Regions from separate parts of the Neobacillus terrisolis genome, predicted to be linked through region 2. Evidence: predicted binding sites of a transcription regulator. Region 2 holds the regulator's gene; each other region holds the start of a gene.
What was found. The regulator Rex, encoded in region 2, represses fermentation and respiration genes when NADH is low (regulators of the CRP and FNR family bind a similar motif). The targets are predictions, from matches to a motif close to TTGTGAAATATTTCACAA.
Positions count from the first base shown of each region.

Region 1: a site for Rex is predicted at 7,571-7,588, ahead of ACI48O_RS15705 (anion permease). Genes of this name have one in related genera too.
Region 3: a site for Rex is predicted at 4,972-4,989, ahead of ACI48O_RS01625 (formate/nitrite transporter family protein). Genes of this name have one in related genera too.

Region 1 is NZ_JBKFGH010000024.1:115,073-126,664, forward strand. Features, by position in the region: gene ACI48O_RS15675 (molecular chaperone GrpE) at 267-623, opposite strand; gene ACI48O_RS15680 (CoB--CoM heterodisulfide reductase iron-sulfur subunit B family protein) at 773-1,663, opposite strand; gene ACI48O_RS15685 (succinate dehydrogenase/fumarate reductase iron-sulfur subunit) at 1,660-2,619, opposite strand; gene ACI48O_RS15690 (FAD-binding protein) at 2,619-4,328, opposite strand; gene ACI48O_RS15695 (Fe-S-containing hydro-lyase) at 4,353-4,913, opposite strand; gene ACI48O_RS15700 (fumarate hydratase) at 4,926-5,771, opposite strand; gene ACI48O_RS15705 (anion permease) at 6,010-7,440, opposite strand; gene ACI48O_RS15710 (response regulator) at 7,932-8,660, opposite strand; gene dcuS (DcuS/MalK family sensor histidine kinase) at 8,667-10,265, opposite strand; cyclic di-GMP riboswitch class I at 10,734-10,821, shown strand; gene ACI48O_RS15720 (hypothetical protein) at 10,845-10,988, shown strand; gene ACI48O_RS15725 (hypothetical protein) at 11,089-11,244, opposite strand; gene ACI48O_RS15730 (YHYH domain-containing protein) at 11,256-11,592, opposite strand, start outside.
Region 2 is NZ_JBKFGH010000047.1:72-8,952, reverse strand. Features, by position in the region: gene groL (chaperonin GroEL) at 1-608, opposite strand, end outside; gene groES (co-chaperone GroES) at 675-962, opposite strand; gene ACI48O_RS22040 (CPBP family intramembrane glutamic endopeptidase) at 1,254-1,985, shown strand; gene ACI48O_RS22035 (YdiK family protein) at 1,982-2,197, shown strand; gene ACI48O_RS22030 (redox-sensing transcriptional repressor Rex) at 2,214-2,867, opposite strand; gene moaC (cyclic pyranopterin monophosphate synthase MoaC) at 2,893-3,387, opposite strand; gene ACI48O_RS22020 (ABC-F family ATP-binding cassette domain-containing protein) at 3,532-5,460, shown strand; gene tsaD (tRNA (adenosine(37)-N6)-threonylcarbamoyltransferase complex transferase subunit TsaD) at 5,758-6,774, opposite strand; gene rimI (ribosomal protein S18-alanine N-acetyltransferase) at 6,771-7,220, opposite strand; gene tsaB (tRNA (adenosine(37)-N6)-threonylcarbamoyltransferase complex dimerization subunit type 1 TsaB) at 7,242-7,943, opposite strand; gene tsaE (tRNA (adenosine(37)-N6)-threonylcarbamoyltransferase complex ATPase subunit type 1 TsaE) at 7,943-8,395, opposite strand; tRNA gene ACI48O_RS21995 (tRNA-Met) at 8,724-8,797, opposite strand; rRNA gene rrf (5S ribosomal RNA) at 8,822-8,881, opposite strand, start outside.
Region 3 is NZ_JBKFGH010000002.1:250,375-261,966, reverse strand. Features, by position in the region: gene ACI48O_RS01655 (hypothetical protein) at 206-799, shown strand; gene ACI48O_RS01650 (polyhydroxyalkanoate biosynthesis repressor PhaR) at 1,024-1,593, shown strand; gene ACI48O_RS01645 (alpha/beta fold hydrolase) at 1,746-2,531, opposite strand; gene phaQ (poly-beta-hydroxybutyrate-responsive repressor) at 2,692-3,132, shown strand; gene ACI48O_RS01635 (hypothetical protein) at 3,113-3,688, shown strand; gene ACI48O_RS01630 (DMT family transporter) at 3,802-4,743, opposite strand; gene ACI48O_RS01625 (formate/nitrite transporter family protein) at 5,037-5,867, shown strand; gene ACI48O_RS01620 (DUF3147 family protein) at 5,867-6,232, shown strand; gene ACI48O_RS01615 (DUF3147 family protein) at 6,245-6,622, shown strand; cobalamin riboswitch at 6,773-6,966, shown strand; cobalamin riboswitch at 7,136-7,322, shown strand; gene ACI48O_RS01610 (HoxN/HupN/NixA family nickel/cobalt transporter) at 7,424-8,233, shown strand; gene cobJ (precorrin-3B C(17)-methyltransferase) at 8,234-9,847, shown strand; gene ACI48O_RS01600 (sirohydrochlorin chelatase) at 9,890-10,924, shown strand; gene cobK (precorrin-6A reductase) at 10,921-11,592, shown strand, end outside.

The DNA of each region.
Region 1 (11,592 bases), on a different contig from region 2:
GGCATTATTCCTTTGTTTTTGTTTAAATAAGGTACCTCATGTCCGCTTAAAGTTGAAAAGAGGGGAAAATACCAGAAATAAGGTCCCTCATGTCCGCCAAACTAACCCGACCTATCCGACCTACCCAACCCACACGAAGTTCCCGCATTAATCAAACGTTTGATTAACTTCTAAGCGCCGTGTTGGGGAAACTTTAATCAAACGTTTGATTAACTTCAAAAGCTCAGAAATTTGGGCCACCCACCCATCCACGCTCAAAAGGTTCCTCACCGCGCTAATAAAACAGCACCAGTTTTGTACTTCTTATAGACACCCGTGTTAATCGAGATTTTAACCAGTTCATTGATATCGGTTTTCCAGGAGTTGTGGTGGTTTTCCGGGTCTAGTCTGGCGACTCCGTCTTTTACTTTAATCCACAACCCAGTGTCTTCATCCTGGAAATAGCCGCTAATCGAAGTAGATACCGGGTGAAAGGCTTGATTACCGGAATGAATCGTCCCGTAATAAATATGGCTGTCGCCGTATTGGTCATGAATCCAATCATCCGTAATATTTAAAAGCCACAGCTTTCCACTGCCAATCTTTCCTACTAACTTAGCCTTCTTCTCAAAAGTATAATTCATGAAGAAAATCCCCTTCATTTAAAACATTTGGGAACAGGGGGACGGTTCTTGTGCATCAAAAGGAATCAGGAGAACCGTCCCCCTGTTCCAAAAGAAGCACAAGAACCGTCCCCCCGAACCACACCAGGCCCCGAACCCGAACCCAACTCTTAAACTGTCACTAAAGTTTGCTTCAATGCTGGGATTGCGTCTACTACGTGGCGTTGGATTGCTAGTTCTTCTGGTGAAAATCCTAGAGCAAGACCAATTAACTGTGGTAAGTGAAGAATCGGCATTGTGATATCTTCAGTAAATTTCTTTTGTGCTTCCGGCTGATAAGCATCTAACTGCAATTGGCATAGTGGACATGGAGTCACAATGCAATCTGCTCCAGCGTATTTTGGTGACAAGCAGTTCTTACCAGTTAAATCCATTACTTCTCTTTCAGCTGGATACACGGAATGGAAACCGCAGCAAGCTAATCGTTGATCAAAATCAACACTCTCGGCGCCTAATACTTCAGCAACCATTTCCATTGATTGTGGGTTCATGTGATTTTCAAAGCCCATTACATCAGGCGGCATAACAATATGGCAGCCGTAGAAATTCGCTACTTTTAATCCAGTTAGCGGTCTAACAACTTTTGCGCGTAAATTTTCTAAACCATATTCTTCAATTAAAGCCCAAAGTAAGTGAGTTACTTCAGTTGTACCATTGTATTGAAGACCAGCTCTACCCAGGCCTTCATTAACTTGTGTACGAAGCTTTTCGTTTTTATCCATTTTAAGCTTTGCTGTGCGAAGCATTAATGTACATGTATTACAAACCGTTAACATCTTAATTGCGCCCATTTCTTCAGCAAGAGCGATGTTTCTGGCGTTAATAGAAGTCGCTAATAAATTATCAACGTCTTGAATGTGGCTTGCACCACAGCAAGTCCAGCCATTAATTTCGATTAATTCGATTCCTAATGCGGACGCAACTTTTTTTGTAGAAATCATGAGCTCTTCAGCTGCTGACTCTAATGTACATCCTGGGAAAAAGGCGTATCTTAATCTCATGATTTTCTAACCTCCTCAGCATACTTATAAATTTCACGAATTCCTTTAATACCTTCAACAGCCTTCGGCATATGAAGCGGGTTAATTTTACCCTTTGAAATCATTCGCAACGCAAACGGTACACGTTTACTTACCGTGCTCACAACACCTTCCGTTTTAATCGGAAGCATCACTTCATTTAGGCGTCCTTTGCTTCGTACATCATCATGGAAAGCAAATGCATGTCGGGCACCTAGGTTTTTCGTTTCACCCATCTTGATCGATTCCGCACGTAAATAAGCAATTTGCTCTGTCAACGGAATACCTTTTGGACATTTCGTTACACACTGCATACAGTGAAGGCATTTCCACAGCTCATTTTCATAAACCGGACGAATATGCTCTTCAGGAGAACCGTCCCTAGAATCAACAGCAAAACGATAGGCACGGTTTAAAATGAACGGGTCCAAGTATGTTCCATCGTTAATAGCAAGCTGATTACATTCAGAAGCACAGACACCGCACAAAATACAATCAGTTGGAGCAGCGATTTCATGATAATCATCTTCTGCCTGGATGAAACCAGCTTCCTTTGTGCCATCAGCAGAAGGGATTAACCAAGGCTTCACCTGCTCCATTTTATCCATCTTCGGTTCCCAAGCAATTGCAAGGTCACGGATGACATCGAAGTTTTTCAAAGGTTCAAACGTTAAGTAGTTCGTATTAAATGTTTCCAAAACCTCATCCAATGAAGTTTTACATGCAAGAAACGCATTGTCATTTACGCGAACGGCACAGCTTCCGCAAATAGCATGACGACAGGCAGATGTAAAAGTTAACGTAGGATCTAGCGTTTCGCGAACAGTTGTTAATGCCCAAAGGATTGTTTTCCCTTTTTCATAAGGAATTTCATAATCCTGAAACCATTCCTGCTCACCGTCAAATCGTTTAATCTTAAAGTATAGTGTTGTATACATTAGTACTTTCGCTCCTCCGGTTGATATTTCGTAATTTTTACCGGGATATAATCTAACCGATAGTTGTCGCCTTCCTTATAAATCAGCGTATGCTTAAGGAATTCGGCATCATTTCGCGTCGGATAGTCCGCTCTTGAGTGTGAGCCCCTGCTCTCTTTACGGTTAAGCGCCCCCATCGTTACAGCCTTCGCGAGCTTTAAGATATTACCAATTTCAACATAGTTCAAAAATGCCATATTGTATTTAATTGCAGAATCTCCGCAATAAGCGTCTTTGTATTCTTCTAAAAGCTCTTCAACAGTTTTCAAAGCTTCTGCCATTTCTGTTTCAGTCCGGAAAATCCCAACATTGTACCACATCGTTTCCGCTAAGCGATCGCGGATGCTAAACATGTTGATTCCGGTCTTTTTGTGACGAATTGTTTCAAATTCGTCTTTCCATTTTAATGCCTCTGCCTCTAACTTCTTTGTACCTGCAAAAGAACGTCTCTTAGCCGTTTCTTTCGCGCCAAGGCCTGCATATTTACCAAACAATACAACATCGGCAACGGAGTTTCCGCCAAGACGATTTGCACCGTGGATTGATACGCTTGAACATTCGCCGGCAGCGTGAATGCCTTCAATCGGCGTGCTGCACGTTTTATAATCGCTAACATGGATTCCACCCATCATATAATGACAGCTTGGGCGAATCGGTACTGGTTCTTTTATCAAATCAACGCCTTCAAATTCCATCGCTAATTCACGAACTTGAGGCAGACGTTCCATAATCTTTTTCTCGCCTAAATGACGGAGGTCCATTAGAACGTAAGAAGTCATTCCTTCGCCAAATCCACGACCCTCTTTAATTTCTGTTTCAATCGAACGGGAAACGAGGTCACGCGGGCCAAGCTCCATTTTGTCCGGAGCATAGCGAGCCATAAAGCGTTCGCCATCTTTATTCAGCAAGTATCCGCCTTCGCCGCGGCATGCTTCTGATAAAAGCACCCCAGTTGACGCCAGGCCAGTTGGATGGAATTGAACAAACTCAGGATCCTTTAATGGAATACCTGCTTCGAAGCATGCTGCCGTTCCATCACCTGTCATGTTGATGGCATTGGTTGTTCTGCTCCAATAAATTCGGCCAAATCCTCCAGTTGCAATAACAACTGCTTTTGCTTGGATCGCTTGAATTTCTCCAGTGCGCATTTCCATTGCTACAACACCTTCAAGCTTACCGTCCTCAACTGCTACAGATAGAAGGTGCCAGTCATCCAAGAAAGATACTCGATTCTTTAAGCACTGCTCATATAATGCGTGCAGAATAACGTGGCCTGTTTTATCGGCTGAATAACATGTTCTTGGGCTTGATGCGCCACCAAATGGACGTTGCGCAACACGGCCGTTTTCATCACGGGAAAAAGGAACACCGTAGTAATCTAATTCAGAAATCACCTTAGGCATATTGCTTGTGAAAAATTCAACTGCATCCTGGTCCGCTAAAAAGTCGCTTCCTTTAACCGTGTCACGGAAATGGCTTTCGGTTGAATCGTTTGCATCACGATAAGCCATCGCTGCGTTGATTCCGCCCTGTGCAGCTCCCGTATGGGAACGAGTTGGGAAAATCTTTGAAATACACGCTACATTTAAACTTTTATCTTCACTGGCAGAAAGTGCCGCCATCATTCCGGCACCGCCCGCTCCTACTACTAAAACATCAAACTTAAGCATTTCAATTTGCACCTCGATTTCTTGTTAGTCTTCGATTCTGTATTTCTTAACCCCTATTTCATATAGGTCGTTGCCTTCACAATCGACTGCGACAATACAAGGATAATTTTCAATTTCCATACGACGAATTGCTTCTGGTCCTAATTCCGGATACGCGACAATATCAACTTTTTTAATCGAATCTGCAATCAATGCTGCTGCTCCTCCAATTGCTGCGAAGTATACTGCACCATTTTTCTTCATTGATTCAATTACTTCTTTACTGCGAGGGCCTTTTCCGATCATCCCTCTTAAACCTTGCTCCAGCATTGTTGGCGAATAAGCATCCATACGGCCGCTTGTAGTCGGTCCACAGGAACCGATTGCTTTTCCCGGCTTCGCTGGTGATGGTCCTGCATAATAAATAACTTGATCCGTTACATCGATTGCCATCGGCTGACCACTCTTCAATTCATCAACCATATTTTTATGGGCTGCGTCTCGCGCTGAATAAATGACACCTGTAATCGAGACTTGATCACCGGCCTTCAAATCTTTTACCTGATCATAAGTTAATGGTGTGGTAAGTTGTTTAATTGTTGTCATTTTGTTCACCCCTTATAAAATAGCTTCCGTATGACGTGCTGCATGGCAGTTCAATGTGACACAAACAGGCAGCATCGCAATATGGGTAGGATATGTTTCAATATGAACAGCCAAAGCGGTTACTTTTCCGCCAAAGCCTTGCGGACCAATTCCTAATTTATTGATGCGCTCAAGCAGTTCTTTTTCCACTTCTGCATAAGCAGGGTTTGGATTTGGTGAACCAGCTTCACGAGCTAATGCTTTTTTCGCAAGCAATGTACATTTATCCATCGTTCCGCCGATTCCAACACCGACGATAACTGGAGGACAAGGGTTTCCACCCGCTTGAGTAATCGAGTTTACGATGAAATCTTTAACGCCTTCAATACCTTCTGCCGGCTTGCACATTTTCACGGCACCCATGTTTTCACTTCCAGCCCCTTTAGGCAGGACTTGAATTTTCAATTGATCACCAGGCACGATTTCCATATGAATAACAGCCGGTGTATTGTCACCTGTATTTTTTCGGTCTAAAACAGGATCCGAAACAACAGATTTCCGTAAATATCCCTCTTCATACCCTTGGCGAACACCTTCATTGATGGCATCTGTAAAGTCGCCATCCACTATCCGAACGTCTTGGCCTACTTCTGCTAAAATAACCGTCATTCCAGTGTCCTGACACATTGGCGCATGTTCCGCGCGTGCTAGTTTTACATTTTTTAAGATTTTCTCTAAGCTGTATTTACCAAACTCGGATTCTTCTGTTTCTAACCCTGCTGCAATCAGCTTTTCAACATCCTCAGGAAGGTCACAAGCCGCTTTCATACAAAGATTTTTTACCGTTTCTGTAATTAACTTCGCCGAGATTTCTCTCATTATTTAACTCCTCCTACCGATAGCAATCTTTTTTTTCTGGATATGGGGCAGTGCTCAACTCACCCCGCATTTATTTGTTTAACAACCATAGGTTGGAATAGACTATTTTAAGATTAAAAATACTGCCGACTCGGAATATTACTTAAGGGTCTTGGGGGGGGATCCACTGTCGGCAGTATTGAAAATTAATCCTATGTTTTTTTATAAAAACAAAGGGTTTTCACGATTTATGTTTTTTTTACCAAAGTCCTAGAACTTTCCACCAAACGCCACCAACGCCAATCCAAACGATGATGTGAATGATTGAAATAATAAATCCTAGTGACCACCATTTATTTTGTGTGACATATCCGCTTCCGAAGAATACCGGAGCAGGTCCACAACCATAATGCGTCGTACAAGCAAAGAGATTACTGAAAAATGCTAGAATTAATGCAGATACTAACGGCGGTGCTCCTGCAGCCACAATAACCGTTAAGAATGCTGCGTACATTGCACTTACGTGTGCGGTATTGCTGGCAAAGAAATAATGTGAATAGAAGTAAACAACTGAAAGGATGATTAACGCCAACATCCAATCCATTCCACTTACAGCGCCCTTCATCGTTTCACTGAACCAAGGAATCATTCCTAATTCGTTTAAGAAGGTAGCCATCATAACTAATACTGCAAACCATACTAATGTGTCCCATGCGCCTTCTTCTTTTTTAATATCAGCCCATGATAATACTTGAGTTAATAACAAAACTCCTAAACCGATGAAAGCTGTTGTTGTTGCAGTAATACCTAAGCTAGTTCCGAAAATCCACAGACCTAAGATAAGAACAAATACGCCAATCATATACCATTCTTGCTTTTTAAGTGGACCCATTTCTTTTAACTTTTTCGCAGCCATTGCTGGTGCTTCTGGGGTCTCTTTTACTTCTGGTGGATATAATTTATAAATGACAAGTGGGATTAGAATTAAACTGATAAGTCCAGGTACGATTGCGGCTGTTGCCCAGCCCATCCACGAAATGCTTTCTCCTGTTAAATCTGCAGTAATTTGGGCAGCTAAAGGATTAGCAGCCATTGCTGTTAAGAACATAGCAGAGGTAATCATGTCACCTTGGAAAGCTACTTTTGTTAAAAATGCACCAACTTTTCGTTCCGTACCATCGCCAACGCGTGAACCAAATGTTTCAGACAAAGATCGAATAATTGGCAAAAGAATTCCGCCGGCACGAGCCGTATTCGATGGCATTGCAGGTGATAAAATCAAGTCACTAACAAGCAAAGAATAAGATAATCCAAGTGTTTTCTTACCAAACATTTTGACGAACATGTAAGCTACACGTGAACCTAAACCTGTTTTAATAAAACCTCTAGAGATAAAGAACGCGATAACAATTAACCAAATCGTAGTGTTTTGAAATCCGCTAAGCGCTTGATCAATCGTTAAAGTTTGTGTGATGACCGTTGCCGTTAAAGCAAGGATTGCTACGCTTCCCATTGGAAGTGGTTTGCTAACTAACCCGACAATTGTTGCGACGAAAATAGCGAATAAGTGCCATGCTTGCGGTTCTAAGCCTGCTGGTGGTGTGATCATCCAAAGTGCTACACCAACGGCAATTGTAATAAGTAACGGGATTAGTTTCACTTCACTTGGTACCTTTATGCTTGTACCCATTGAGGAAGTCTTCGGTTGTTTAAGCTTTATAGCTGGAACAGACATGTTTTTCACTCCTTTTTTGATTTTTGTTTTTTCATAGTTGATTGTTTTTGTTTTTTGTTTGTTGCTGTTCACAAATTGTTCACATTTGTGAAGGTGTTCACAAAGTCAGGCTTTTAAATAGCTGCTAATGTTCATTAGAAGCTTCCTGGAAGTTACATCATTTTTTTAAAATCAAGGCGAACTCCTTTGACAAAAATCCCCCCATTTAAAGGAAAAATATTAATCCGAGAAAACTTGTTTCCCGTTACTTGAATAGTACTGAATAAAGGGTTTTCTTAATAGTTTATGAAAATATATAAAGAGTTTTGTAACTTAAGAAAGTAAGGGAGTTTCGGAGGGCAACTCAGGGAATTCCCTGGGGGACGCATGGGGACGGTTCTTCTGCTTCTTTTTGAAGCAGAAGAACCGTCCCCATGCACAAAAAAAAGCAGGAGCCTAAAAGACTCCTACCCGCTAATGTATTTCTCCATTAAATTATGATCAAGATTGGCCATCCGGTGCTTAAAAATTGGTCTGCCGACTGCTCCGTAAACAACCTCAGTTTCGATGATATGAATATCCGCTAAAAAGAAAAGGTATTTTCGCATCGAAACCCGGGAAATCCCCACCTGTTGGGCCATTTCTTCGGTTGAGAAAACTTCGGTCTTGTTCTCCAAAATTTTCTCCCAAATAAGCTTTAAGGTATTTTTCGTTAAACCTTTGGGAAGTTCAACACTGCTTGTGCCGACAGCACTTTGAGGCTGTTCCTTATTCAACAGTAAATTATCGACGTCATTTTGACTCAGCTCTTCTTGTTTTTCGATAAAAGACTGTTCTTGCTTATATGAATTTAATGCTGTTTGGAAGCGTTCAAACTCAAACGGCTTGATTAAATAATCGACCGCACCAAAACGAATGGCTTTTTTAATACTCTCTTTATCATTCGCCGCCGAGATAATAATGACATCGACCCCTTGGCCAAGCCATCTTATTTTTGATAAAAGACTCCAGCCATCCTCGCCAGGCATATAAATATCCAGCAAAATAAGATCCACTTGATCCCGTTCAATAATCGGAAGGGCATCCGCGACCGTAGGAACTGCTGCCACCAACTCAAATCCGTCCATTTTCTCAAGATAACGGGTATTAATTTTTGCTACCATTGGATCGTCTTCAACAATGACTGTACGAATCATCATGAATCACTCCTGTTTTTCAAATGGTATTACGACATTAATCTTTGTCCCCGTTCCTTCTTCAGAAGAAATGGAGATACTGCCATTAAGCTCTTTTATGCTTTTAAGGACTAGGTATAACCCCACTCCTCTGTTTGGACCTTTTGTAGAGAACCCTTTTTCAAAAATACTTTTTTGCAGCTCGGGGCTCATTCCAACACCGGTGTCAGAAACGGTAATGGACACTTCCTCGTCTGAAATGGGGAACATTTCAACCGTAACCTGCTTTTCTTTACACTTATTCAGGGCATCCAATGAATTATCAATCAAGTTCCCAACGATCGTTACAATTTGATTCTCTAAATCGCGATCCTTTGGTACTGGCAAATAACATTCATCCGAAAAGACCAGTTCCGCACCCTTTTCCCTTGCATAGCTTACTTTTCCTAAAAGAAACCCTGCCAGGATCGGATCCTTGAAACGGGTTGTAAAAAAGCCCGCCTCATTTTCACAAGTATCTTTTAAGTCTCTAATATATGAGAGCACGTCCTCATAAAATTCAAGTTGAACGAGCCCAAGAATAACATGAAGCTTATTCATAAATTCATGCGTTTGTGCGCGCAACGCCTCCGCATATAAGCGAACCCCGGTAAGCTGTTCCGCCATACTCTTCATATCTGTTTTATCACGGAAAGTAGCAACGGCACCAACAATTTGTTCATTTACAACAATGGGAACGATATTCCCGACCAAATCTAATCCATTAAAAGAATACTCCTGATCGAGCTCTTTCTGTCCGGTTTCCATAACAGAAGTAATATGAAACTTAGGGATGATGTCTCCCACTTTCTGTCCAACTGGATCCTCATTAATGCCGAGTTTTTCAAATAACCGTTCCGCTTCCTGATTGATCAGCGTAATTTTCGAATCACGATCGACTGCTAATACACCCTCACGAACATTCCGGAGCATCGCACTTCTTTGCTCAAGAAGATTGGCAATTTCCTCAGGCTCCAGCCCAAACATGATGTTTTTTACTTTTTTCGCTAATAAAATAGCCCCAATTAAGCCAATTAAAATGCCAATAATAGCGCTCGTATAGATGATTGAACTGCTTTTTTCAATTTGATTTTGAACATCATCGACTAAAATCCCCACGACCACAGCACCTATTTGTTTGCCTTCATCATTATAAACCGGCGTGAAGTAGCGTAATGATTTTCCTAAGGTCCCTGTTGCGATCGAAATATTTTCTTTCCCTTTATAAACAGGCTTGTCATCCCCGCCAACGAATTTATGTCCGATCATACTCGTAATCGGGTGGGATTTTCTAATTCCATTCATATCTAATACAACAACAAATCGGACATCTGTGATCTTGCGGATTTCCTCGGCGTAAGGCTGGATATATTTTTCATCTTCTTTATTATTAAGGCCATTTTTAACAATGGTTGAAAGAGCAACCGTCCTTGATAGGTCTCGTGCCTTCTCTTCGATATTGTCTAATGTTGTTGCCTCAACATTTTGTTTAATTAATTGGTTCGTTACAAGAAAACAAAACGCGATAACCCCCGTAACTAACAAGGTAATCGTAGTTCGCAAACGAAGCTTCATGATTTTTTTCATAACAATAATTCATCTCCGTTCTAACCTGAAGTCTTCACTGTACTAGACTTACCTTATTGTAAGAGGAAAATATCTCTTTTCATCTAAAAAAGTGTTGCAATTAAGTGAATGTTTATTTTGGAACAGGGGGACGGTTCTTGTGTTCCTTTTTGAACACAAGAACCGTCCCTACAATGCACTGCCTCTTTTTATTCGGACATACGATCCGTTATTTCGGTAAAAACTGCTGTTTTAGCAGGCTAACCGGACACTGAATCCTCTATTCGTGAATAAATGGGCACGATTCATTAGATTTTATTCAAATAAGAGATCCTATGTCCGCTTAAAGAAGAAACAAGGGGAAAAAATCAAAAATAAGGGCCCTCATGTCCGCCAAAATTTTTCTCCATAGGGGTTTTGCTAATTTCATTGAATTTTCGACAAAATTCGGGATGACCACAAAACACTCTTTTGATATAATAATATTCAGTTACATAAGGGCAAAATCACTGAAAAGTGATGACGCAAAGCTACAGGGGCCTCCGTTATTACATAATGAAGCCAGCCAGCTACCATCAAATCAAAAGGGAGAAATGTTTGATGTCAAAAAAGAATAATTTCCTCACTCCGGAACAAGTCATGCGAAAGAAAAAAAGGAACCAACGGCTCCTCTATACTTCTTTCATCGCTATGACCATTGTCATTAGTGCACTAGTGACCGTACTTGCCAATAGTACATTGTAAATCAAGACGAAAAGGGCCTTCACATATGTGAGGCCCTTTTTTGCAACAGAGGGACGGTTCTTGTGTTCAAAAAAGAACACAAGAACCGTCCCCGAAAACACTAAGCGCCAACACCCCGTTTTTTTGCGCGTTCTGCCTCTTTCGATTTTCGATAGAGTTCCACTTTTGTTTTCACTTGATCGAGTTTTTGTTTTTTTGTTAGTAAATGAACCATCACATCTTCGACTTTATTACAAATTGTCCGATAAATTCCCATTTCCACACCCTCTAACTAATCATTTTTCTAGCAACATAAAACCGGCGTCCCAGCCAGATTAATCCCAAGATTCCCGCACCGGCTGATGCTTCCTTGGTGTTTTCCTCTTTTTCCTGCTCGTATTCTTTATATCCCAGTTCATAGTTATGCTTAAAAATGAGCTCGGCCGTTTTGTAATTACTAGGGACCCGATACTCATCCCCTTCACGCCCTAATTCAAATCCTGCCTCTGCAATCTTTTTTACTTTCTCGTTCGATTCAAATCCTTGCTTATACCAAGCTTCGTATTTTTCTTTTTCAAGCTTTGGAGATTGATACTTTAACATTTTAAAAGCAGCCTCATATCCT
Region 2 (8,881 bases):
ACCATGTATGGAGAAGAGTAGCCACGGTCAAATTGCATACCTTCTACAACATCTAATTCTGTAGTGAAGCCTTTAGATTCTTCGATTGTGATAACACCATCGTTACCAACGCGCTCCATTGCTTCTGCAATTAATTGGCCCACTTCTTCATCAGCAGAAGAAATTGCAGCAACTTGAGCAATTGAAGCTTTGCCTTCGATTGGTTTAGAAATAGCTTTTAATTCTTCAACAGCTACTGCTACCGCTTTTTCAATCCCTTTGCGGATACCCATTGGGTTTGCACCAGCTGTTACGTTTTTAAGACCTTCACGGATCATTGCTTGAGCAAGAACGGTTGCAGTTGTAGTACCGTCACCGGCTACATCGTTTGTTTTGCTTGCAACTTCAGCAACAAGCTTAGCACCCATATTTTCAAAAGCATCTTCTAATTCGATTTCTTTAGCGATTGTTACACCGTCATTTGTAATTAACGGAGAACCAAATTTTTTCTCAAGAACCACGTTGCGTCCTTTAGGTCCAAGAGTTACTTTTACTGCATTTGCAAGAGTATCAACACCGCGAAGCATTGAGCGACGTGCGTCTTCACTGAATTTAATTTCTTTTGCCATCGTTTAATAACCTCCTCTTAATCTTCGTTTATCTTATTATTAGTCATGATCGTGACAGATCAATGATTATTGGCCTACTACAGCAAGAATATCGCTTTCACGTAGAATTAAATATTCAGTACCTTGGTATTTCACTTCTGTACCGGAGTATTTTGAGAAGATAATGCGATCGCCTACAGCAACCTCTACTGCCACACGCTCTCCACTGTCAAGAACACGACCTGAACCAACAGCAATTACTTTTCCTTCTTGTGGCTTTTCTTTAGCAGTGTCCGGTAGAACAATACCGCTTGCAGTTTTTTCCTCTGACTGAACAAGCTCAATAACAATACGATCACCAATTGGCTTTAACAAGAGAAACAACCTCCTCAAATAATATGTAGATTATTATTTATTAGCACTCTCCTCTATCGAGTGCTAACACAATTATTATAATAAATAATTGCACCATCTTTTGCAAGAGAGATGGTAAATTTTTTTTATTTTGGTCCATGCTTTTCTCAACCTTATAAAGTATGCATCTTATTACCGTTTTTATCCATATTGGCAAAAAATTTTTTCTACAAATCTTATTCATTTGTATCTACCCTTGATAATTTGTACAATTGAGCTTAGTTCATTAGTTTTTTTAAGGAGAAGCATAATTTGAAAAAAGAGTATTGGATCGTCATTATTATCTTTTTAACTCTACAATTGTCTAGTCTTGTTGGTTTACCCTTAACCGCCTACATTGGGACTCTATTTGGATATTCAGCGAGCGAAATGAAAATACTGGCCGTTCCGATTTGGCTTGTCACAAGCTTTACTGTATCCCTTATCCTTGTGCTTTGGGTTTTGCGCGGTGAATTTACGACTAGGTTAGAACGGAATCAAGCTAGTATATCCTTGTCGATCTTCTGGGCCATTTCCGGTGTTTTTCTTGCCTTATTTGCTCAACAAGTTGCAGCCAATATTGAAGCGATGCTAGGAATCAAAATAGGCTCGGATAATACCCAACAAATATTAACCGTGATCGAAAGCTTTCCAGTTATTATTTTAATCAGCTCGATCATCGGACCTATTTTAGAGGAAATTGTTTTTCGAAAAATTATTTTTGGAGCTCTTTATCAACGACTGAATTTCTTTTTATCTGCTCTCATAAGCTCCGTTATTTTTTCTTTAGCTCACATGGAACCGGAGCATACTTTGTTATATTCAGCGATGGGCTTTACCTTTGCCTATCTTTATGTAAAAACAAAGCGAATTATCGTACCCATCTTTGCCCATGTTTCAATGAACACGCTCGTTGTGCTGATCCAAACTGTGTATAAAGAGGATATCGATCGGCTCATTGAACAATCAGAAAAAATTCAAAGCTTTATCGGAGGATTTTTATGATACAATCACCTTTGCTTACCGGAAGTATTCATATTGTTTTAGCTTGTTTATTTACCTATTTTGCGATTGATAATGTTAATCAATATGGCTGGGATTTCTTTAGTATCATCCTTGTCCTCCTCGCCACATTTGATTTCGGCTCTGGGCTAAAATTGGTAGCCCTTTACTTTAAATTAAGAAAAATAACCCAAAATAAAAATGAGCCTAGATAACGGGCTCATTTTTTGATTATTCTTCTGTGCTATTTGGATAATGCTTTAAGAAATAGACGAGTGATTGTAATTCTACCGCTAAATCAATATGATGAACTCGAATGCTTGAAGGGACATTTAATCGAGCAGGTGTAAAATTTAGAATCCCTTTAATGTTTACAGATGCGAGCCGATCCGTAGTAGTTTGGGCCACAGGAGCAGGTATCGTTAAAATGGCCACTTGAATATCCTCTTCTTCGATCTTTTGCTCTAAATCATCCATATGGTAAACGGGTACATCTCCAATTTTTGTGCCGACCTTCGCCTCATCTACATCAAATGCGATTTCAATCTTTGTATTATTATTTTTTAAGAAATTGTAATTTAAAAATGCCGTTCCTAGATTCCCGACACCAATTAACGCAACCTTCGTCAGTTCGTCCTGATCCAGCGTTTTTCGAAAAAAGGTTAGCAAATAGTTAACATTGTAGCCATAGCCCTTTTTCCCTAATGCGCCAAAATAAGAAAAATCCCGTCGAATCGTTGCTGAGTCAACTTTAACTGCTTCACTTAGCTCTGCTGATGATACACGCTGTTTACCTGATGAATGTAAATTTTTCAAAAAACGATAATACAGTGGTAATCTCTTTGCAGTGGCTTGTGGAATTTTGGTTGTATTGTCATTCGACATGTCAACACGCCTCTCCCATTTAAGATTATTTCACACGGTTCTCTCTACGAAAGTCCCCATTTTTTCCACCGGTTTTTTCGATCAGATATGTTTTTCCAATTACCATGCCTTTATCTACGGCTTTGCACATATCATAAACCGTTAACGCACAAACCGACGCAGCTGTTAACGCTTCCATTTCGACACCAGTATTTCCTTTTGTTTTCACCTTCGCTGAAATGAGCAATGTATATTCATCATTTTCTTTTTCCCATGAAAAAGAAACATCGACACCATTTAACGGAATAGGATGACACATCGGAATGATCTCCCACGTCTTCTTGCAGGCCATTACTGCTGCTACCTGTGCTACCGCAAGAACATCCCCTTTTTTCATTTCATTATTGGTGATTCTCTCATATATTTCACTGCTTACAGTGATACTTGAATGGGCTTCTGCCGTTCGAACAGTTTCCGGTTTACTGCTTACATCGACCATTTTCGCACGGCCTTCTTCATTAAAATGAGTAAATTCTCCCATGCATACAACACCTCTCTTTATGAATGATACACTATTTTTTCCATGAAGTGTGAATCAAACTTGTATTTTTCTTCACATGTTACGGTTATTGATGATATGCCAGGAATACGTTACACTTACTCTATCGTAGTTGAGGTGAATATCATGATATTATTGCAGGTTAACCAATTAAATAAATTTTATGGCGCAGATCTTATTTTATCGAATATAAAACTTGAAGTACAAACCCGTGACAGAATTGCATTAGTTGGTCGAAACGGGGCAGGAAAATCAACCTTACTTAAAATTATCGCCGGACACATGTCGTATGATTCCGGAGAAATCATGAAGCCAAAGGAAGTAACCATCGGTTATTTAGCGCAAAATACCGGACTTGAATCAACATTGTCGATTTGGGAAGAAATGCTTACCGTATTTGAATCCTTACAAAACCTTGAGCAGAAATTACGACATTTTGAGTTACAAATGTCGGACCCAGCAATCTTTAATAATACCTCCGTATATGAAAGATTATTAAAAGATTACGATCTTCTCCAAACCCAATTTAAAGACTTGGGAGGCTATCAATACGAAGCCGATATCCGTTCTGTATTGCATGGATTAAATTTCCATAGCTTTGATTATACAACAAAGATTTCCAGCCTTAGCGGTGGACAAAAAACACGGCTGGCCCTTGGTAAGCTATTGTTAACAAAACCGGATATTCTTATTTTAGACGAACCTACCAACCATTTAGACATCGATACATTGTCTTGGTTGGAGCAATATTTACAAAATTATGAAGGGGCTATCTTGATCGTTTCCCATGACCGCTACTTTTTGGACAAGGTCGTTAACCAGGTTTACGAAATGTCGCGGCAGCAAATTATGAAATACGTTGGAAACTATAGCTCGTATTTACAACAAAAAGCTGAAAACTATGAACGCGAGTTAAAAATGTTTGAAAAGCAACAAGATGAAATTGCAAAATTACAAGACTTTATTGCTCGCAATCTCGCTCGTGCTTCGACAACGAAACGGGCTCAAAGCCGCCGTAAACAACTCGATCGAATGGATGTCATGAATCGGCCCGCCGGAAACGAAAAATCAGCAACGTTTTCTTTTGATATAGAAAAGCAGAGCGGTAATGAAGTCCTTAATGTCAATGCTGTCGCAGTGGGCTATGATAACGAAAAAGTAGCTGAAAATATTTCCTTCCGAATTACACGAGGGGAAAGCATCGCACTAGTTGGCCCTAACGGGGTCGGAAAGTCTACCCTTTTAAAAACAATCGTCCAAAAGCTGAATCTGCTAGCTGGCGATTTTCGGTACGGCTCCAATATTACGATCGGTTACTACGATCAGGAGCAAGCGGAATTAACATCAAATAAACGAGTCCTCAATGAACTATGGGACGAGTACCCTTTAAAAAGTGAAAAAGAAGTTCGAACCGTATTAGGTAATTTTTTATTCTCCGGCGATGATGTGTTAAAAATCGTCTCGACTTTAAGTGGTGGGGAAAAAGCCCGGCTGGCCCTTGCAAAATTAATGATGCAAAAAGCCAATTTCCTCATCCTCGACGAACCGACCAACCACTTAGACTTAGACAGTAAAGAAGTATTGGAAAATGCATTAATTGATTATCCTGGAACGATTCTATTTGTCTCCCATGACCGTTATTTTATCAATCGCATCGTCACCAAGGTCCTTGAATTAAGTAAAAGCGGAGCCACCGAATACTTGGGAGATTATGACTACTATATTGAGAAAAAGCTCGAGCTTGAAGAACTAAAAGCGTTAGAAACAGAGACAAAGGGAAAGAATACTGCACAGGATCCTATCCCGGCAAAAAATAGTTATCAACAGGACAAGGAAACCAAAAAATTAGAGCGGCAGCGCAAACGCCGTATCGAGGAAATCGAGGCGCGGATTGAGGCTTTAGAAACGGTGATTTCTACAAACGATCAATTATTATGTGACCCCGAGGTCTATCAAGACCATGAAAAAGTAGCCCAATTAAACGGGGAAAATGAACAGGCTAAGCTTGAGCTTGAAGAATTAATGGAAGAATGGGCTGAGTTAGCCGAAGATTAATAAACATTTCTATTAAACACAAATGGCTGGATGATTCATCGATCATTCGCTATTTGTGTTTATTTTTCATATTTTTACATTTTTCAACAAGTTTCGCGAAATGGTTATCCATAGCTTACTAACATTTTTATTCACAAACAACGTATTATTTTTTCAACATCCACAGGTGTTTTCCACATTATCCACAACTTTCTCCGTTTTTATCCACATTGTCCACATTTTTAAAAAAATTATCCACAAAAAACTCTCCTTTTATAAAAAAGAAGAGTTGCTGACTGTGGATATTAATAATTTCCTCTATATGGTTATGTCTAAACCTGGATTCGCATTTAAAGATAAATCGGATCGTTTCCCTTTTTCATATAAAATACTGCCAACAGCCGCAATCATAGCCGCATTATCAGTACATAGTGATAAAGGTGGAATAACTAGCTCAATGTCTGACAATGGTTGAAATGCCGCCGTTAGAGCTGTTCTTAGCCCCTTATTTGCCGCTACTCCTCCAGCTAGCAAAACTTGCTTAACCTCATATTCTTTAGCGGCTTTAACCGCCTTTGTTACTAACACATCTACTACACTCTGCTGGAAACTTGCTGCTAAATTTTCTGGGACAATCACTTCCCCACGTTGTTCAGCATTATGAACAGCATTAATCACCGCAGATTTTAAACCGCTAAAACTAAAATCATAGGAACCCTCTTCAAGCCATGCTCGAGGTAAATCAATGATTGGCTCGCCCTCATGCGCCAAACGGTCAATATGCGGTCCGCCTGGGTATGGAAGGTTAAGCGTGCGCGCCACTTTATCATACGCCTCACCCGCGGCATCATCTCTTGTTTCGCCAATAACAACAAAATCTCCATGTTCCTTCATATAAACAAGCTCCGTATGCCCGCCTGATACGACTAAAGCAAGGAGCGGAAACCGCAGCTCTGTTACAAGTCGGTTCGCATATATATGTCCTGCGATGTGATGGACTCCAACTAAAGGAATATTGTGAGCAAAAGCGATTGCCTTAGCGGCATTTACTCCTATTAAAAGGGCACCTACTAACCCAGGACCTTCTGTAACGGAAATCGCATCTAGGTCTTTGAAGGTAATCCCGGCCTGACGGATTGCTTCCTCCAACACGATCGTGATTTGTTCAACATGATGGCGGGACGCTATCTCCGGCACTACTCCACCAAACCGTTTATGACTTTCTATTTGGGATGCTACAACGTTAGCAACGATTTCTCGACCGTTTTTAATAATTGCCACCGCAGTCTCGTCGCAGCTTGTCTCGATTCCCATAATCAATTGATCTTTACTCATAAATTCACCCACATAACTAAAGCATCTTCTTGGTTATCAGTATAATAACCTCTCCTAATTGCTCCATCCTGAAACCCTAATTTACGATATAGCCCTTTGGCAACATCATTGGAGACCCGAACCTCTAATGTCATTTTCTCTGCGCCTAACTGTTTGGTTACTTCCATTACCTTTGTTAACAAAGCTTCACCTAGCTTTTTTCCTCGATGCTCAGGCAGAATGGCTATATTCGTAATATGTGCTTCATCGACAATCACCCATACCCCACAATAGCCAATCACTTGTTCTTCCTCTTCAATCACTATGTAAACTGCAAACCGATTGTGTGTTAATTCATTAATAAAAGCATCTCGGCTCCAAGGAGCAGCAAAGCTTTCATGCTCAATCTTCAAAACATCTTCGATATCTTTTAACTCCATATAGCGAAAAGTTAGTGATCCGTTCATTATTTTTACCCCTTTTTAACACTAATGCTTTTCTTTTTTTGCTTCTAACCATTTTGCTTCAGCTTCAGCAAGCCTAATATAGTTTGGAACGAAGGAATGAACATCTTCCCCAGGTAAATCTCTGCCTAACAAGGCAAGCTCAGCTGGACGTGGATTATGTTCGGTTATTTCGGCAAAAATAGCTTTTTCACCAAGAATCTCCTCAATACCAGCACGATGGAGCGGCAGATCATTTCCTGCAAAAAGAATCGTTTCGGAACGCTTTTTTAACTCTGTTGCCCAATCCTTTGACAAAATCAACTGATCCTTTTCGAGCGTAGACAATCTTCCCTCATTGAATTTATATAGACCTGTGTAAACTTGACCCCGTCTTGCATCAAATAAAGGTGAAACAACACCCGAAAAATATCGTGCTGTCGAAGCTGCGATAATTTCTAAACTTGAAACCCCAACTAGTGGAATATTCAATGACCACGCCAATGTTTTCGCAATGGTTACTCCGATTCGAACACCTGTATATGAACCAGGCCCTTTCGCTACAACAATTTTTGTTAAGTCAGCAGGAACTACCCCACATTCCTTCATTAATTGTTCAATCGCCGGCATTACCCGAACAGAATGATTAACTTTTACATTTGTAATGTGTTCTCCAATTACTTTTTCTTCATCAATCAATGCAATTCCCAATACATAATTAGAAGTATCAATTGCTAATACCCTCATTAAAAAATCTCCTTACATAGTTCCTCATATCGTGTTCCTTGCGGTTCTAATACCAGTTTCCGGGCTTGTTCATCTTCGTGATATAAGTATATTGTCAGCAGGTTCTTTGGCAGCTGTTCCTTAATTAAATGAGCCCATTCCACCACAGTTACCCCGTTACCTTCAAAATATTCATCAAAACCAAGGTCTTCATATGAATCCTGGACCCGATAAACATCCATATGATAAAGCGGTAACCGACCTTGGTATTCTTTAATAATTGTAAAAGTAGGACTATTAACCGTTTTGTTAATCCCTAACCCTTCTGCCAGTCCCTTTGTAAATGTTGTTTTCCCTGCACCTAAATCTCCTTCAAGGGCAATCACATCGCCAGGCTGGAGCCTCTCAGCAAGTCGCTTGGCAAAAGCTAAAGTTTGCTGCGGTTCATTTGATATAAATTGATATCTACTCATACCATTTATCACCTTTATTTTAATTTCTTATAACTTTCATTGTCCAATCATGATTGAAGTGCCGAGTGTTCTGCTCGATTACTCATTAGGGCTATTGGGTGCAATTTCACCGATAACCTTTGCGAAAACTTTAACCAATAACCTAAGCCAAAACTGTAACCAATAAGGTATGTATAAAAAAACCTTAGGATTTCTCCTAAGGAAAAATGTTCTATTTGTAGTTTACATGATTTTAGTACTATGAGCAAAATCAATACAATTTTCTTGACTAGAAATGATCCAATCACAATGAAAAAAGCGAAACAACGTTTCGCTTTTTAATGGATTATTGCGGGGGCAGGATTTGAACCTGCGACCTTCGGGTTATGAGCCCGACGAGCTACCGGGCTGCTCCACCCCGCGTCGATAAAAAAATATTAAATAACAGCCCGGCAGCGTCCTACTCTCACAGGGGGAGAGCCCCCAACTACCATCGGCGCTGAGAAG
Region 3 (11,592 bases), on a different contig from region 2:
TATTATAGGCTTTTGCAGGGGAAGTAGAGTAGGTGATGGTTGAAAATGAGGAACTTTGTCGAGAAAGAAGGGTTTACAAAGCCAAATTTAGTGACAATAATTTAAATTGTGTTAATATTCGAAAAAATAATCACCATTAAATAGAAACTTTTAAAACTTGCTCAAATGAAAGATCACTAAAATCAAAAAGATGGAGGAGAAAAAGGTGACGAATACAAATAGTAATCAAAATAAAAAATCATTAGACGATAACGAACAGCTTTCGACTTTAGAACTAATTTGGGAACATGCCAATCAAGAGATTGACTCGTGGGCTCAGCGTTCTGAATACTATGATCAGGAATTTTTGAAAGCTGCAAAAAAATATGTTGATAGTGTGAATCAAAACCGCGAAAAAATGAAACTCATAACCGACCAGTTTAACCAAGAGCTTCAGGAGTGGGAAGCGACCGCCCGTGAAGAGCTTCTTATGACGACAACGACCCTCCAACAACTTTTTCCAAAAAAATCCTATCATGAAATAAATCAAGTCATGGACAATATTCAAAATAAAATGACTACGCTTCTTATGACACCAATTAATGTATTAGCAAGCGCTAAAACGTTTGATAAATATTTAGAAGCTGTTGAGCAATATGTCTCACTTCGCAAGCAAAGCAGACAGCAGTATATCGAAAGTGTAAAGCAAACAGCGAGTGTTTTTTATAAAAATCAAAAAATGTTTATGAATCTCTTCGAAAATCAACTGAAAACAGCTGTTTTTCCATTTCAAAAATATATGAAAGAACATGTGAATTAACAAAAGTTTTTATTTTTAGTCTTTGTTAAATAACAATGTTGATTTTGAGCATGCTGTTGATTGGAGCGGAAGGCGCTTGACTCCTGCGGGAGCAGCGGGACAGGTGAGACCCCACAGGAGCTTTAGCTCCGAGGAGGCTCACCGCCCGCCCCGCGGAAAGCAAGCGCCTGGAGCGGAAATCAACAGTCAAGTTTAAACAGCCATTTTAAAAGGAGAGGAAGAGGATGACGAGCCCAAGTCTATATGATCCGTATGAACTATTAAATAAGCTTAACGAGCTCTGGGAAAAACAGATGAATATCTACTTTGCACTGTTTACTCATCAAGGGGAAGCGGACAAGCACCCTTCAGCAGTGATAGAAACCTATACCCGCAACTTGGATTTTTTTAGAAAAAATCAAGAAGTTATTGCCAATATCCTTAACATCCCAACGAAAAGGGATTTAACAGTATTGGCTAATCGCGATCAGCAAACAGAGGAAAAATTAGATTCTTTGGAAGAACAGCTATTTGGCCTTCAGGAAGGGATCAATGCTACAAATAAAGATATTGAGAGTCTAATCGGGGTATCGAAGGAAATCATAAAACTGACAAAGCAATTGAAAACAGAGTTAGTCAAAACAAAGAAAGAGCTTGCTGAAACGAAAAACTTTCAATCCGAGTTAATCGAAATGAAAAAAGAGTTAACCCAATTAAATACCTTTAAGGAAGAATTTGAAATGCTTAAAACGCTAATTGATAAAGGTGAACAAAAGGAACCAGCTGTTGCCGTTTCTACCGCTCCTTCGAAATAATGAGCATATTTATCGTGGACAAGCATTAAAATAAACAGGGAAGGAGCACATTATTCCTTCCCTTTTGTATGAATTTCTTTGTATGTTTCGACCTTGAGAAGTACGCAATGACTAGGACCGACCTTATCTACTTAGAGCTTGAAAAGTCCTTCTTAGCATGCCGGTTTTTGTTTTTGTTTGCCCAAAAACCCTCGAAGCGCATTGTTAAAAGCTTCTTTTGCCTCTATTTTTGAGGCGTGGCCGGCGTTTCTCATAATCACAAATTCTGATGTGTCAATCTGTTTATGCATCATAAATTGAATCCAAACAGGTGTAACAGCATCATATTGTCCGCCAATAATGAGTGTTGGAATTTTTATTTTTGGCAAAAGCGATAAATTATTAACCTTCATACAGGATTCAACCGATTTTATATAAGCTTCTTGGTCAGGTCTGTAAAAATCAAGAAAATGCTTATAATTTTCCTCACTCCATGAATACAAACAAACTCGGGCGGCAATTTCCTTTTGGGTTTCAATTGAGACAGACTTTGCTCGCGTTTTTCGCATTCGATAAAGCAAACGCCCAAGCTGTTTCGGAATAAAGTGAAACGTGCTAACGAGCATCAATGTGCGGCAAAATTTCGGGTTTTGGCGATATATTTCTTGGGCGACAAGCCCTCCCATTGATAGACCGCAAATGTGAGCGTTTTCAATATTAAGTTCTTTAAGTAAATGAATGATGTCACGTGCGAAATTGTGGATGGAGATCCCTTCTGTATTTTTGTGATCCCCATGTCCACGGAGATCCGGGATAATGAGATCATATTGGTCAGCTAGCTCGAACTGATTGTTCCAGCCTTCTTTCATTTCTCCTAAACCGTGAATAAGGATCAGAGGCTCACCGGCACCAAGGCGTAAAAAAGGAATTCCGGAACGACTAATCAGGAAATTTCCCACTTGTTTATCCCTCCAACTTGTTTTTAGTACACCTTATTCCCATCGCAGGTGAATCGTAATCAATTAGAAAAAATATTATTAATTTATATATATGCTTAATTGACACAAAATTACCCATAGGTGTAAAATACATATATAGACAAGTGGAGGTGGAAAGCACTTGACAAAGAATAATGAAACCCAATCCATTCAGCCTTCGAAAAACTTTGTAATGCCTTTTATTTTATTACTTCTCAGCAGGATGTCGCTTCACGGATACGAGATAAGCCAGAAGCTGCAAGCATTCGGCTTTCATACGATTGACCAAGGGAATTTATATCGACTATTGCGCCAACTTGAGAAAGAAAATTTAGTTCAATCAGAGTGGGATACAACAGGTGCGGGTCCTGCTAAAAGACGTTATACGATTACAGACGTGGGAGTTTCCTATTTAAAGGGGTATGCAAATCAATTGGAAAGCTACCAAACGATGCTAAATCAATTTTTTAACATGTATTCAAGTTTTCTCGAGCTCTATATCCCTTCTTTTATAAACGAAGGATCCAATAGAGAAAAAAAAGCGGACAAGGGGAGAAAGAATAATGAATCCGAAAAAGAGTGAACAAGTTGTATTAAAAGCAGCCCAAAAAAAGGTTGAGCCGAACGAAGATACAAATGTAGTTGATTTATTTGTTGATACAGTTTGGGATCAGTATGAACAAAGCCTAGAGCGTTCTAAACAATTTCGTGAAGAGCGTGAAGATGCCTTCTTAAATTCGCTAAAAGAGGTTATTAAATTAAATCAGGAATTCAGAAAATCACTTAACAGCTTATATCGCGAGTCTAAAAAGACGAATGATGAGATTGTAAAAGAAATTTCAAATAATTTCCCAGTTTCAAACGAAGCGGGTGGTGTCGAGTTTACCAATCAATTCAATGACGTATCTACTCGATTAGAAGAAATTGCGCTTACCCCAATTAAATCAACTTTTGATTTGTTTGACCGCTTTGAAAAGAGCATTGAAGAAAATAGTGAATCTTATGTTCATTATTCACGTGAAAGACTTAACGGATGGCAAAAGGTTACGAACGAATACTTTAAACTAGCCCGTGCAAGTCAAAAACAATTTGTGAACCGCTTTGAAGAAAGTGTTAAGGTGCTTATTAGCGCAAAATAAAAACAAGGTGTCTGACCCTCAGCACGTTAGCTTGGTAACGTGACCAGGGGCAGGCACCTATTTGTTTTAAAGGGTATTTGGTCTCCGAATCAACGGCACCTAGCTAATTATCTTTAAGCACTTAAATGCTTTTCTTTTCTAAGTTTGGATTTCTTCATCATTTCCTTCCAGATGTCTGAGCCGATGATGACGCCCGCGATGATGAGAATGAAGCCGATAATCTGTGTCGGAACGATTTCTTCTCCTAAAAAGATTACCGCACCAATCAATGCAAAAAAGGGATTTAAGTTGATAAAAATGGAAGTCTCCGCTGCCCCGATTTCTCCAACCGCAAAATTATATACCATGTGACCTACGGCTGTTGCAATAAATGCTGATGCAAAAAACACAACCCAGATGTTGAATGACCCTTGAGCCAAGCTTGTTAATCCGTCCGGTTCCACTATCAAGCTAATAATAAATAATATGACTGAGCCAAATAACAGCATGTATCCCGTCATTAATCTTGGGTCCAATGAACGGGCTATTTTACTTATAAAAATAAAGCTGATCGCCTGCGAAAGAATTGAAATAAATACATACAAATCTCCAAGTGAAACCGCACTAATATTTCCATTTTTCAACACTACAAATGCGACTCCTGAAAAACCAAGGACAATGCCCACCACTTGAGCCATCGTGACGGAACTGCCTAGAAATAGAATGGCTAGAATGGTAATTAATAAGGGTCCCATTCCAAGAATAAGGCCACCATTGGAAGCAGATGTATTTCTAAGTCCAATAGATAAAAAATAATGATGTCCTACCACATTAAAGAAGCCGCCGAGCAGAATAAACAGTAATTCTCGTTTTGTCGGGATTCGAATTTTTCTTGTAAAGAATAGGATGACGAATACACAAACTCCTGCAGTAAATATTCGAAAAGCAGTGATGGTTACTGGCATAAAGGTAGTGACAATTAGCTTCGTTGCAATAACATTCAATCCCCATGCCAACATGACGAGAGTTAAGGTGAGATAGATTAATTTTTTTTGACGAGCTGCCAATGCTTCCACTTCTTTCAATTTTATAAAAAGTAATACGTTTTATTGTAATACAAATAAAATTAATATGGTAATAAAATATCTGGAAATGATGTTCCAAATAAAATGAGAACGCTTTTTCTTGTAGTTAGATGGTAAATATTATTAGAAATACCAATGAAAGCGTTACAAAAACATTTGAAAAAAGTTCACAAGGTTAGTGTGAAAAGATGCGTTAAAATAGGTAAGGAAAAGATTTAGTTGTGACGAACTTCACATTTTACTATTTTTCTATTATTTTTGTTCGTCGAAAGGGAATGATCACCATGGCTTTTTTTAAGCCTGAACAAATTGCTAATATTACTGTTGAAACAGGAACAAAAAAAACAAAGTACTCATTACTTAAATCAATCATATTAGGTTTTCAAGCAGGGGCGTTTATTTCATTGGGCTATTTGCTGTTTATTCGTGTAACTGCACCGCTTACCGGAGACATTGCGGGAATCAGCACTATTTTAGGGGCATCACTGTTTCCAATTGGACTCGTGTTAACATTAATTGCTGGTGGCGAGCTATTAACGGGAAATATGATGGCCGTTCCACTTGCCTGGTTAGCTCGGAAAATAAGTTTTAAGCAGCTGATTGCCAATTGGTCGATTATTACGATTAGTAATTTTATTGGGGCAGTATTTGTAGCTTATGTATTCGGACATGTTGTAGGTTTAACAGAAACAGGACCTTTTCTTGAAAAAACGATTTTTATTGCTGAACATAAATTAGAAGCTACTTTCATACAAGCCTTCTTATCCGGAATTGGCTGCAACTGGTTGGTAGCACTTGCTGTGTGGTTATCTTATGGTTCAGAAGATATGACAGGGAAGATATTGGGCATTTGGTTTCCAACAATGACCTTTGTGGCAATCGGATTCCAACACGTTGTTGCGAATATGTTTGTTATTCCAGCAGCCATTTTTGCCGGCCACTTTACATGGCTTGAATACCTTCATAATTTTGTACCTGTATTCTTAGGAAATGCAGTGGGTGGCTCTGTTTTTGTCGCTCTTGCTTATTACCATGCTTATAAAAAAAATCTTGTGTTAACAGAAACTCCAGCTCATAAATCAAATGTTGCTATGATGAAAAGAGGCGGAATGTAGTGACGGAGATCTCAATTGGTGCCTTGTTAATAAGATTCCTTTTAGGTGGATCAGCTGTAGTTGCCGCCACTATTGTGGCAAGAAAGCTGGGCGAAAGAGCAGGGGGAATCTTTGCGGCATTTCCGGCAGTATACTTGGCAGCTTTACTAACATCACGGTTGGATTTTAATGGTGAAGAGTTAATAAGTCATTGGGTTATATTGTCAAAAGGCGCCATGATTGGGATGGGAGTTAATATTCTTGTGGCCATCATTGCAGGGTATTTATTACCGAAGCATGGCTGGAAATTAGGTCTAGTGCAAACGGTTATTTGTTGGTTTGCGGTATCAATCATCGTTGTTTTCGTTACATCCTATATATTTTAAAAGGTGGATAATATGAATAAGCAGGAATTATTGATTCGTTTTTTACTAGGCGGAACAGCGGTCATGTTAAGCTACTTAGTCACGGTATTATCACCTTGGGAATTACTTGCGGGGATCTTTGCTGCGTTTCCGGCTGTCATGCTAACAGCGGTGTTTATGGTCGGACTCGCATCGGGTTCAAAGAAAGCAGGTAAAATTGCAAACGGTTCGGTTTTTGGTATGATTGGTGGAGTTATTTGTGTGGCAACTGTTTTACTCGTTCTGCAAACAAGTCATGATTGGGTCATGAGCATTATTTTAGGCCTTCTGTTATGGCTTATAAGCTCGATTGCGGTTGCCTCTTTAAGGGAAAAAATAAAAACCCGGGAAATCAGAAGAGCTGTACAATAACTTCAACACAGCAAAGCGGCGGGGGACTGTCCCCCGCCGCTTTGCTGTGTTGAAGTGACATTTGTTATATTTTAATGTTGAAATATGAAGAAAATTAAGATAATATGTTTATTAGTTCTATGTGGAATGTGTAAATGTAAATAATAATTTAATATAGTAGTCAATTAAGGTGCCATGTGGCTTAATAGGGAATCAGGTGAAAAACCGGAACTGCCCCCGCAACTGTATGTGTGGACGAACCAGGAGAACCACTGTTTAACACTATCAAGAAATAGTGTTTACGGGAAGGTCCTGTAGTAGGAAGATACACGAGTCAGGAGACCAATCTTAATTGAAACTAGTTTCAGCTTCTTCGGGGATGGAGAACGTGAAACGGAAGCACCTAAAGAGTCTCTTTGATTGTTTTCGTTTATATTAATCCGTCCAGGCGTTGCTGGACGGATTTTTTTACGTTTTAACATGGTTCAACTGCGCTTTCACTTCTAATAGAACCGAAAATGACTAACAAAAACTACATATCGTTTAGGAAAAGGTGCGCAAAATTCATAGATTGCGTGAAAAGGGAAGAACGGTTAAATTCCGTCACGGTACCCGCCACTGTATTGGGGAGTTCCATTGCATTTGTCACTAAGAACAATTGGGAAGACGCATTGGAACAATGAACCATAGTCAGGAGACCTGCCTTAACCTAGACACTTCTAAAACCTACGGGCTTATGGGTGGGAAGTGCTGATAAAATGCTTTTTTGGCAACTTTGCCATGTATTTATTACGCACCCCTGCTGATCAGGGGTGTTTTTATTTGGATTTTTATTCACTTGTTGATTGGAGCGGAAATCAACTGGCAAGTCCAACACAGCGATTTGAAAACGACGTAAGCGAAAAGGGGAGGATTTTCATCGAATTATATACTTATTCACTATTAGCGATTTTGATTGGGATGCGCCATGGGATGGATGGGGATCATGTTGCAGCAATTGCTGATATGGTCGGCAGTGAAAAGAAGAAAAGAAAGCAGCTATCACTTGGGATGATGTATGCATTAGGGCATGGCACGATTGTCCTTACGATTGGATTTATTTCCATTTACCTTGGATTAGAGATGTCTGAACAAACCAGGCAAAAAATGGAACTATTGGTAGGGGTCACGCTTGTGATTCTAGGTGGATATATGATGTATTCACTCTTCCAACAAAAAGAAGGGTACGAGTATAAAAGCCGCTTGCAAATCATTTTTCTTTTTCTAGCAAAATGTGCTGAAAAAACAAACCTAAAAGGGATTGAAAAACGGTTAACCCCTTTGCACCTCGGAATCATTAGTGCTTTTATTATCGGTGTTATTCATGGAATAGGGGTTGAAAGTCCGACGCAAATTACGATCCTCACCAATGTTACCGGAGATCATACTTTTGCGGCAGCCACCGTTCAATTGATTTTGTTTGTGGTCGGGTTGTTAATTTCAACTGTTCTAATCGCCTTCCTGCTTACTTGGGGTTTTATGAAGGCTCGATTAAGAAAATCCTTATTTCTTTTACTTGGTTTAGTTACTGGAATTTACAGCTTAGTGCTTGGAATCACCATGCTCGTTGAAATATTGAAAGGTGGAATTTAGATGAAGGGGAAACTGCTCGTTATTGGATTTGGGCCGGGAAGTTTTGCGCATGTTACAGAAAGAGCTAGAGAGGCCATTCAAGAAAGTAATATGGTAATCGGTTATAAAACGTATGTTGACTTAATTGAAGGATTATTAACAGATCAAGAGATTATTAGTACCGGTATGACTGAAGAAGTGAGCCGGGCTCAAGAAGCTGTTAAGCAAGCGGAGCGAGGCAATAAGGTGGCGGTTATCTCGAGTGGTGATGCCGGTGTTTATGGGATGGCCGGTCTTATTTACGAGGTACTGATTGAGAAGGGCTGGAAAAAAGAAACCGGTGTTGAGGTAGAAATCATCCCTGGTATTTCCGCGATTAATTCTTGTGCGTCATTACTAGGGGCTCCAGTCATGCACGATGCTTGTACGATCAGCTTAAGTGACCATTTAACACCGTGGAATTTGATTGAAAGCCGAATTGACGCAGCAGCAAAAACAGATTTTGTCATTGCCCTTTATAATCCGAAAAGTGGCCGTAGAACACGGCAAATTGCTGAGGCTCAACAGATTCTGTTGAAGTATCGTTCACCTGACACCCCGGTTGGCTTAGTTAAAAGTGCCTACCGCGACCGTGAGCAGGTTGTCGTCACAAATTTAAAGGAAATGCTCAATCATGAGATCGGGATGTTAACGACCGTTATTATCGGGAACTCCTCTACGTTTCTATATGACGATTTAATGATTACCCCGCGAGGCTATCAACGGAAATATACGTTGAATCAAACTGAGCAACCGCTCAAGCTCCACCAGCGTTTGCAAAAGGAAGCCGAGCCGTGGGCACTTGAGCAAGTAAATCCAGCACCAGTATTGCAAGCGACCAATAACGAGGAGCTTTCCTTCCGGGAAATGGCCGAACTTGCTTTGAAAATGGTGAATGGCGAAAATGTGGAGCCGTTTCAACAGAACGTGTCGCCGCAAGACATGGAAACCATTTTTGAATTGGCCGTAAGCCCTGGTGTTGCCAATAAGAAATTTACTGCTAGACAAATGATAGTTTTGGCAGAGGTAGTTGGTGAGAACGGAATCATGGAGTACACGCAGGATCATCATTTAAAATTGCAAATTCCGACTTATAATCCGAACGAGGTAATTGAAAGATTGGCTGAAGCAGGATTTAGCTTAGCACCTGTCGGGGATGTCTTGACGATAAAGGCTTGTGATTTCTGTGATGGTGACAAGAAGGATAGTATTCCTTACGCGGAGGAACTTGAGAGCAGGCTTGGCGGGATGGAGCTTCCGAAGGAGCTTAAGCTTGGTTTTAACGGGTGTGGAATGGCATGTTATGGAGCGGTAAAAGAGGATATTGGCATTGTTTATCGCAAAGGTGCATTTGATTTATTTTTAGGCGGGAAAACAGTAGGCCGCAATGGTCATCCCGGGCAAATAGTAGCAGAAGGGATTGCACCGGAACAAATCGTCAGCATTGTCGAGAATATTATTCAAGATTATAAGGACTTGGGATATCCAAATGAGCGCTTCTACAAATTCTTTAAGCGTGTAAAACAAGTGCAGGGTTTCGTGTACCAGGATATTACACCAAAGCTGGAAGTCGAAGCAGCTGCATGTGGTGATTAAACGTTTACGAACAATCAGATATACATAAGGGGAGGAACTACAATGCAGTCAATTTTATTTGTTGGGCATGGAAGCAGGGATCAGGAAGGAAACGATCAGGTTCGACAGTTTATCGCGAAGATGAAGGAGCAGATGGACTCTTCATTACTAGTCGAAACATGTTTTTTAGAGTTTGAACTCCCGAATGTGAATCAGGGAATTGATAATTGTGTTGGAAAAGGGGCCAGCCACATTGTTGTGATTCCGATCATGCTTTTACCGGCAGGGCATTCAAAAATACACATCCCAGCAGCAATCGATGAGGCTCGTCAAAAATATCCTCATGTCGGATTCACGTACGGCAGACCGATTGGAATCCATGAAGAGAACATTTCCATTCTTACCACAAGGTTGGCGGAAATTGGGGAAGATGTGGACAGTCCCGGAGAGGATACGGCCATTTTATTATTGGGCCGAGGCGGGAGTGATCCGGATGCCAATAGCGATTTGTACAAAATGGCAAGGCTTTTATGGGAAAAAACAAAATATAACTTCGTAGAATCGGCTTTTATGGGTGTAACGAACCCGCTTGTCGATGAAGGGATTGATCGCTGCATCCGCCTGGGGGCAAAAAAAGTAGTGATCTTACCATATTTTTTGTTCACCGGTATCTTAATCAAGCGTCTTGAGAATATGATCTCTGACTTTGAAGGTAAATATCCTGGAATTGAATTCAAGCTGGCTGGTTATTTCGGCTTTCATCCAAAATTAGAAACGATTTTAATGGATCGAGTCGATGAGGCGCTTAAGGATGAAGTGAAAATGAACTGCGATACATGTCAATATCGTCTTGGCGTGATGGAGCACATACATCATCATCACCACGATCATGACCACGATCATGACCATGGGCATCATCATGGGCACGGGCACGAGCACGATCATGATCACGAACATCATCATGGCCAGGGGCACGATCATGGGCATCATCATGACCACGATCATCTCGATGGTCATGTCCATGCTCACCACGATCACAATCATACAGATGATCATCACGAGCATTCCCAAAAGGAAAAGGCAGGTCAGCCATCATGATTCTCGTTCTGGCTGGAACAAGTGATGCTCGGAATCTTGCATTAAAAATAAAAGAAGCGGGCTACCCGCTCATCGCCACGGTTGTAACAGAAAATGCAGCGAAGGAACTGCAACAGGTGGGAATCGATGTGCGAGTTGGTCGATTAACGGCAGTGGAAATGACTAGTTTCATAGAGGAAAAGGCAGTGCAGGCTGTCGTCGATGCCAGTCACCCGTTTGCGGAAGAAGCATCTCGAAATGCAATGAGCGCTGCGGAAAACGCTGGCGTTCCTTACATTCGTTATGAGCGTGAGTCCCAGGTCTATCAATATGAAAAACTAACAGTTGTAGAAAGCTACGAGGAAGCAGCAGAGGCTGCCGCTCGCAAAAAGGGTGTGATCATGCTGACAACCGGCAGTAAAACACTCCAAATTTTTACCGAAAAATTGTTAGGAATCCCGGATGTGAGGCTCATCGCACGGATGTTACCTAGAATTGATAATCTTGAAAAATGTGAAAGTCTGGGGCTTCCTCAAAAGAATATCATTGCCATCCAGGGGCCTTTTACGAAAGAGTTCGATAAGGCCCTATATAAGCAATATGGCGTTACTTTGATGGTTACAAAAGAGAGCGGACAAATTGGTTCGGTAGACGAGAAGATCGCAGCGGCACAGGAATTGGGGATTGAA